One region of the Bacillus sp. URHA0034 genome, then DNA from elsewhere that is predicted to be linked to it. Evidence: riboswitches for the same ligand, from Rfam matches in the RefSeq annotation. Region 1 holds a riboswitch; the other holds the start of a gene.

Evidence for each region. A riboswitch is a leader RNA that binds a small molecule or an ion and turns the genes downstream of it on or off. The one in region 1 is predicted to bind cobalamin.
Region 2: another riboswitch for cobalamin. It lies ahead of ACZ9EE_RS04420 (DUF4430 domain-containing protein); the one in region 1 lies ahead of metE (5-methyltetrahydropteroyltriglutamate--homocysteine S-methyltransferase).

The regions. Positions count from the first base shown of each region.
Region 1 covers NZ_JBWCDK010000002.1:5,213,291-5,217,567, forward strand. Annotated here, with positions in the region: gene ACZ9EE_RS27395 (DUF421 domain-containing protein) at 1-223, opposite strand, end outside; gene ACZ9EE_RS27400 (hypothetical protein) at 430-648, opposite strand; gene ACZ9EE_RS27405 (hypothetical protein) at 756-926, shown strand; gene ACZ9EE_RS27410 (GNAT family N-acetyltransferase) at 965-1,507, opposite strand; cobalamin riboswitch at 1,640-1,829, shown strand; gene metE (5-methyltetrahydropteroyltriglutamate--homocysteine S-methyltransferase) at 1,986-4,265, shown strand.
Region 2 covers NZ_JBWCDK010000002.1:421,216-425,492, reverse strand. Annotated here, with positions in the region: partial or broken gene ribB (3,4-dihydroxy-2-butanone-4-phosphate synthase) at 1-151, shown strand, start outside; gene ribH (6,7-dimethyl-8-ribityllumazine synthase) at 193-663, shown strand; cobalamin riboswitch at 788-975, shown strand; gene ACZ9EE_RS04420 (DUF4430 domain-containing protein) at 1,105-2,976, shown strand; gene ACZ9EE_RS04415 (DUF4430 domain-containing protein) at 3,029-3,823, shown strand; gene ACZ9EE_RS04410 (hypothetical protein) at 3,845-4,123, shown strand; gene ACZ9EE_RS04405 (energy-coupling factor transporter transmembrane component T) at 4,044-4,277, shown strand, end outside.

The DNA of each region.
Region 1 (4,277 bases):
CAATCCATTCAGTAACTACCAGAAATCCAACAAAAGTAGCAGCGGCTATTATGGAGTTGCCAATTCCCTTTCCAGCCACTTCTCCACCAAGTACAGTTCCCAATGAAATAATGATTGCCAATTGTGGGACCGTCATTTGTGAAATGGATTTTCTTCCTCCTAATCGTAGGATAAACGTTCCTACAGATGCAAATAGTATAGCTTCCCAAAAATATGTCCACATTTTTAATCCTCCATTTTTAAATTAATCTTATTGTGTTTAAATTAAAAATAAAGAAGGAGATGGGTGTACCTGAAGATGTGGGGATGGGGCGGATCGGTTTAGCTCAGGCAGGTACACGACAAAGGACGAAATCGATAAAGTCATTTATGGCTTAAATAAATAATGTAAGGTGAAAGGACTAACGAAAGATTGTTAGTCCTTTCACCTTAATAATCTTGTTCCGAAACCATGGATTCAATAAACTCGTGTAGTTTGTCCTCTTGATAATCATTCAGTTCTCTCATCGGAATAACGGTTAGTTGAGTAGGATCACTTCCACGTACTTCGGCAACTAGCATTTCATCTAAGTATACATTAAAGGCTGGTTCATTTTCGTGCGAACTCGTTATTGATTCTTTATGGAAATTTGGTTTGTTTTCTTCCATGATTACCCCACCTACTCATTAATTTCTACTCCATTACTATTTCCAATTTTTAAAGAAACAATTATTTTTTCAGTTGTATGAAATAATAAAATAGGGAGGTGATAGATGTGGATAAACAAAATAACTTTCCATCAGCCATGAATGATATGGGTGAACCTGCTGAAATGAGTCCCGCGAATGATTCACAATCAAGGGCACCAATGGTTGAAGTCAATCAACCAACAGAACCACAAGACCCGCTAGAAATTAGAAATCGTGCTTCCGTCACTGTACTCTAACAAATAAACAGGTAAAACAATTGTTTTACCTGTTAGATTTACACCATATCTTTCTTATGTTTTCGTAAAACAGTTATAAAACCATCCAAAATATCATGACTGACCGAAAAACCTTTTCGTTTGTAGAATTCCAAAGCATTTGTATTGCCATTTGAGACAAATATAAAATAATCTTCGACATCCGCAAATTGTTTTAACCAATCCATTGACATATTAAAAAGTGTAGAACCAATCCCAAATTGTCTGTATTCCTCTTTTATGTAAAAATTGGATAAACATCCTACATTACTTTTACTAACAGAAGCTAGATCGAAAAAAGTGGCAAAGTCATTAGAATAGGCTTCTTTAGCAGAAATGTTGGAGTAGACATAACCAACTGGTTTATCTCCGTCTTTTGCTACTACCGTATAATTGTGTAGGGCACTTTTGATGGACGGAATCATCCTTGTTTCAAAATTCATGCTGTCAAACAATTCAGGTTTGATCTTCGCCTTTGATTTTTGGAATACCATAAGTTCATAACATAATTCTCTACAGCAATCAATATTTTCATCCGAGATTACTTCATATGTTAATTCCATCTTTTTACTCCTAGTAGAATTTGTTATAGGACCATTATAACAAAATATTAAAGCAGGTTAGTAAATTATATTTTGACAGTCTTCGTTATCCATGCTAACATGGCTATTAAATTCAAAATGTTTGTAAAAATTACATAATAAAATGCATCAGGTGCTGTGTGATCCTTACACAGCTTAAAAGGGAAGACCGGTGAAAATCCGGCGCGGTCCCGCCACTGTAATGGTGAGCGACTTATCAAAAAACCACTGTTTCAATTGAAATGGGAAGGGATAAGGAGCGATGAACCTAAGTCAGGAGACCTGCCTGTTGTATGCGCTTGGACTCTACGGGTGTATAGGGGGGAGTGAGAAATACGTGTTGAGAAATCCTGATGGTCTCAATTCTAGTTGACTGTGCGTATCAATCTCTCTTTTCTTGAAGAAAAGGGAGATTTTTTATTGGGACAAAAAAGAAAAATATAAGGGGATGTAAAACAAGATGAAAAGTTCGAATTTAGGTTACCCAAGAATTGGAGAAAAACGCGAGTGGAAAAAGGTCCTTGAACAGTTTTGGGGAGGGAAAATTGAAAAAGAGCTATTTTTAACACAAATGGGAGAGATTCGCCTGCACCATCTTCAAAAGCAAAAGGACCGGGGCATTGATCTGATTCCAGTCGGTGACTTTAGCGTATATGACCATGTCCTTGATACAGCTGTAATGTTCGGTCTGGTACCTAACCGGTTTAACTATAGTGGTGGAAAAGTGTCGCTAGAAACTTATTTTGAAATTGCGCGAGGAAGAAAAGATGCGGTGGCCGCTGAAATGACAAAATGGTTTAATACGAACTACCACTATATTGTTCCTGAGCTGGACGGAGCTGTACCAACTCTTGTTGATAACCGTCCACTTCAATTTTATAAAGAGGCAAAACAAAAACTGGGGATTGAAGGAAAACCAGTTATTTTAGGGCCGGTTACCTTTGTCAAACTCTCAAAAGGGTATAGTGATTTTAAAACAGTGGTACAACAGTTTGTGCCGCTATATGCTGAAATACTTAGTGAGCTCGAGGCAGAAGGTGTGGAATGGGTACAAATCGATGAGCCTATGTTAGCTACATCCCTTTGTAAAGAAGAGGTAGAGATATTTTCTGAAGTCTACCACCAATTGCATGATGCAGCACCAAACGTAAAGCTTCTGTTGCAAACGTACTTTGAAAGCATCGATTCTTACGAAGAGATTATTTCTCTTCCTGTTCAGGGAATTGGATTGGATTTTGTCCATGATGGCTGCCAGAATCTTGCCTCTTTGAAAAAGTGGGGATTCCCGAAAGATAAAGTGTTAGCGGCTGGTGTTATCGATGGCAGGAATATCTGGCGCGCCAATCTTGATGAGAAAACATCGTTACTTTCAGAAATTGCTCAGTTTGTTTCGAAGGACCGTCTGATCGTCCAGCCCTCATCAAGCTTATTACATGTGCCTGTAACAGTGAAAAGTGAAGAAGCACTGGAAGGGGTACTTAAAAATGCGTTATCCTTTGCGGATGAAAAATTAGACGAGGTTGTTGTTCTAACAAAAGGACTTCGTCATGGTAAAGACTCTATTCAAGAAGTGATAGAAGCTAGTACAAAAGCGGTTAAAGAATTGAATGAATCATCCTTCCGAAACAATCAACAAGTACAAAAGGACATGGAAAACTTGGCTTCATTTAGGGCTGAACGTGAAGTGCCATTTAAGATTCGACAAGCCATTCAGGAAGGCACATTCCAGTTACCACTATTGCCCACCACCACAATTGGGAGCTTCCCGCAAACTCAGGAGGTTCGAAAGCAGCGCCAACTATGGCGTAAACGCGAGTTAACAGATGTGGAATATGAGAAATATATCAATGCAGAAATTAAAAGATGGATTGAAATACAAGAAGAACTTGGCTTAGATGTCTTTGTCCATGGAGAATTTGAGCGGACAGATATGGTTGAATATTTTGGTGAAAAATTAGCTGGGTTTCAATTCACTAAATTCGGTTGGGTACAGTCCTACGGCTCCCGCTGTGTAAAACCTCCGCTCATTTATGGAGATGTTTCCTTCCAGTTCCCAATGACCGTCAAGGAAACAATTTTTGCCCAGTCGTTAACGACAAAGCCTGTAAAAGGGATGTTAACAGGTCCGATTACGATTCTAAATTGGTCGTTTGTCCGCGATGATATTCCACGCTATGAGGTGGCCAATCAAATTGCCCTTGCACTTCGCAAAGAAGTGGAAATACTTGAGGAAAATGGAATCCGGATGATACAAGTGGATGAGCCTGCACTACGTGAAGGATTGCCCCTAAAGCGTGAGAACTGGGATCGTTATTTGAATGCTGCTGTATATGCCTTCAAACTCGCCACCACATCGGTTCAAAATGAAACCCAAATTCATACGCACATGTGTTATGCCAATTTCGAAGATATTATCGATGCGATAAATGACCTCGATGCGGATGTAATTTCCATTGAGACATCCCGCAGTCATGGTGAATTACTATCGGCTTTTGAAGATCATACGTATGACAAAGGGATTGGTCTGGGAGTTTACGATATTCATAGTCCTCGTGTACCAGCACTTGAAGAGTTGACGAGAAACATTGAGAGGGCCCTTCAAGTCCTTGATCCGAAGCTGTTCTGGATTAATCCTGATTGCGGTTTGAAAACCCGTGGGCTGGAGGAGTCCGTTGCTGCCCTAACGGTAATGGTGGCAGCTGCACGGCAGGTGAGAAATAATCTTGTTGTGAAAAAATAAAATACTTGTCAA
Region 2 (4,277 bases), 4.8 Mb from region 1:
GCCTGCTGGAGTAATATGTGAAATCATGAATGAAGATGGCACAATGGCACGTGTACCACAGCTTCGAAAATTAGCTGATCAATTGAATCTAAAAATGATTACGATTGAAGCATTGATAGAGTATCGAACCAAAAAAGAAAGTCAGTCAAAAACAAAGTCTGAAAAATAAAAAATAATCTTGGAGGAATCAACATGACAAATATATTTGAAGGTAATTTAGTAGGGACGGGTTTAAAAGTTGGGATTGTGGTCGGGAGATTTAATGAGTTTATAACTGGTAAATTATTAGATGGTGCACAGGATGCGTTAAAACGTCATGGTGTCAGCGAATCTGACGTAGATATCGCTTGGGTTCCGGGTGCATTTGAACTACCGTTGATTGCTCAAAAGATGGCATTTAGTAAAAAGTATGATGCGGTTATCACCCTTGGAACGGTCATCCGCGGTGCAACACCACATTTTGATTATGTTTGTAACGAAGCGGCTAAGGGAATTAATGCAACGGCATTAGCAAGTGGTATTCCTGTTATTTTTGGAGTTCTAACAACCGATTCAATCGAGCAGGCAATTGAACGTGCCGGAACAAAGGCTGGAAATAAGGGTTGGGATTCGGCTGTATCAGCAATTGAAATGGCGAATTTATGCAGAAATATTGAACAGTAATGGATGGGCAGTGAAGGATAAGAACAGGCAGCTTACGGCCTGTTCTTATTTTAAAATATTAATGATTTTAAGATAGGTATATACAAACGAATCGATTTGTCGATATAATAGTCCTATCATAAAAAAATAGCACGGTAAAATAGGTGCTTGAGTCTTTACTAGACTCTAAGCTTAATAGGGAAGTTGGTTTAAAACCAACGCGGTCCCGCCACTGTAAATGGGAGCAGCCTGCAGATGTCACTGTCGAAAGATGGGAAGACGCAGGAAGCGATGATCATAAGCCAGGAAACCTGCCTGTTTTCGACACCAACAGCCTACGCGGATAGGAGAGTGTTAAGAATAGAAACATACGTATGGTTTCTAGCTTAACGTACATAACACTCCTCCTTCTATAGGGGGATTTTTTTATGTCTATATTTAAGTGAAGGGGATGCAAGTAGAATGTTAACAAGAAAAAATCTATGGGTGTCATTGCTGTTAGTCTTGATGGTACTGACAAGCGGCTTCCAAACATCAGCTTTAGCGGCGGAGGGAAACCAAGGCAGTGTAACTGTATTAGGGCTGGACTCGACAGCAATAGCTCCTGAAAAGGCACTCCAATATAGGGAGAAAGAAACAGCTGCCGAGGCGCTGATTGATACGGTTGGTAAAGAAAACCTCGAATATACGAATAGCAGTTACGGCCCGATGCTAACCGGTATTAATGGAGTGAAAGCAGGAGAAAACCAATTTTGGGCTTTTTTTATCAATGGAATCTCTGCCCAGGTCGGACCGGATTCATATGTGGTTCAAAATGGTGACAAATTAACATTCCGGCTAACCGATTATACAAAACCAGCAAAATCGACGGTTTCTCTGAAAGTTGTCGATGATAAAAAGAAAACAGTAGCGGACTTTCCATCGTTAGAAGTGATTGGCAGTCCTAATGCATTTCAGCTATTACAAGTAGCTTTAGGAAATGACCAGGTTGGGTTTGAGGATACACAATATGGAAAGATGATTACTACATTAAAAGGTATTAAAGCGGAAGGATCTAACTTCTGGGGATTCTATGTGGATGGAAATATGGCTTCTGTTGGGGCAGAAAGTTACCAGCTTCAAAATGGAAACCAAATCAGTTTTCAACTTGAATCCTATACACCTGCTCCAGGAAATGGAGACAATGAAGAAAAAACACCAACAACACCGACAACACCGACAACACCGACAACACCGACAACACCGACAACACCGACAACACCGACAACACCATCAATACCATCAACACCGGCCACTGGGACAATCTCAGCAGATATTCTTCAAACAGCAGTAAATTCTACGAGTGCCTATGTGCTGAAAAACGAAGTGGGCGAATGGCAAGTCATTGCCTTAAAGCAAGCGGGAAAAGCAATTCCCAAGGACTATCTTGCAGGAGTAAAGGCAATAGTGAAAGAGAAACAAGGAAAGTTTTCAAGAATTACCGATACCGAACGATATGCTCTAGGGATTATAGCTGCAGGCGGTAATCCGACAAATGTAGAAGGGTATAATCTAATCGAAGCAATCTATAATGGAAATGTGACAAAACAAGGCTTAAATGGGGTTGCCTATGCACTAGTGGCCTTAGACAGCGCAGATTTCACTATACCGAATTCGGCCCAATGGACAAAAGAAAAACTGATCAGTTATTTGACGGATAGACAAAACAGTGATGGCGGCTGGGCGTGGGACGAAAGTTCAACAAGTGATATTGATACGACAGCAATGATTTTAACTGCCCTGGCACCGTTTAAGGATCAGGCTGGTGTAAAGGAAAAGGTTGAGGCAGCCGTCCAGTTTCTATCAACACAGTATCAAGCATCCAAAATTGATAATAGCTCAACAGCAGCCCAAGTGATTATCGCATTATCTGCGCTTGGAATCGATGCCAATAGCGGTGATTTTTCGAAAGACAATAACGGACTTGTAAAGTATTTGCTATCATTCCAAAATAAAGATGGCGGTTTTGACTGGCAGGGCGGGGATGCGAGTGACCCGTTTACAACCTCACAAGCGATTCAAGGATTAGTTGCCTATAAACTGTTTACAGATGGAAAAGGTTCCTTATACCATTTGACACTATCTGAGAATAATCCAGCTGTCGAGACACCGGCTGTTGGTACTCCGAAAACGGAACAACCTGCTCCAACTGCTGAAGTTGTGAAAACTACCAGTCAGACAGGACACGCACTTCCAAATACAGCGACGAATATGTATAACCTTTTAGCGTTGGGACTTTTATTCATCATTGCGGGTAGTGTTTTTTATATCAGACAAAGAAAACAAAACGTATGAAAATAAGGAATCCCCTCTTGGAATCACAAGAGGGGATTGATTGGAGGTACACATGAAAAGAAGATTTAACTTTGCTGTTCTTTTAGCCATTTTAGTAGTCATCTTTAGTTTAACAGGATGCGGTTCAAGTAACGCCAGTAACCAGGATACGAAGAAAGAAACAAAAACGGTTGAAGTAACCGCAAAAGCAGACAATAAAGCTGAGCAAGAGTCAAAGCAACAGATTACTGTTGAAGAAACGAAACCGGCAGCTGCTCCGGCAGTAACAGAGGAAAAACAGCAGCCAGCTTCCAAACCGGCAGCTCCGAAAATGGAAAGCGGACCAAGTCCACAGCCGGTTCAAAAAAGTTCAGCTGCAGAAAAGCCGTCTACTCCAGCAACAACAAGTAAAAATACTGTAACATCTACAGCAAAACCGGCAGGAACTACAACAAGCAGTACGACTAATCCAGCAGCAAAGACAACAACAAACACAACAACAAACACCAAAACAACAACACAGACAACTCCAGTTGTGAAGCCGGCAGTTCCAGCACCAAAGCCGGTGGCTACGGTTACGTTATCAATTGTTGGGCCAAAAGACAAAGGGACCATTCTTGCTCCTAGTAAGGTGAAAATAAATGATGGTGATACAATTTTTGATGTTGTAAAACGAACAAATATTGATATAGATTCAAGCGGCAGCGGAGCAACAGCTTATATAGAAGGTATTGATAATATTTATGAGTTTGATTATGGAGCAAAAAGCGGCTGGGTGTTTAAGCACAATGGTGTGAGTATCACCAAGAGCATCGGAGTTATAAAGGTAAAAGCTGGTGATCGGATTGAATGCTACTATACCGAATAATATTTTTAGGAGGAACAAGCGATGAGACTACGGTTTGATCGCTTTCATCCGTTTGTTACTTTTCTTTTTTATGCGGGAGCGGTATCCTTGCTAATATTAATGCTGCACCCCCTTTTTTTAGTGACCTCGATTGCAGTTGTTTTTTTGATTAATCTACTCCATGATCGCTTGAAACGGATTACGGCGCTGGTCGTTCTTCATTATCACGACCTTCCTGCTGATGGTGATGATGAATCCGCTGTTCAACGAGAGGGGACGGCATCTGTTAATGGAAATCAACCAACACCGTGTCACGGTTGAAGCGGTCGTTTATGGTGGAATGAATGCCCTCTCGATTATTGGGATTATCGCGTTATTCGTGTCTTATAATGTCATCATGACACCAAACAAACTATTATTTTTATTTGCCAAGATTTTACCGCAATTTGCTGTCCTCCTCATGTTAACCCTAAGA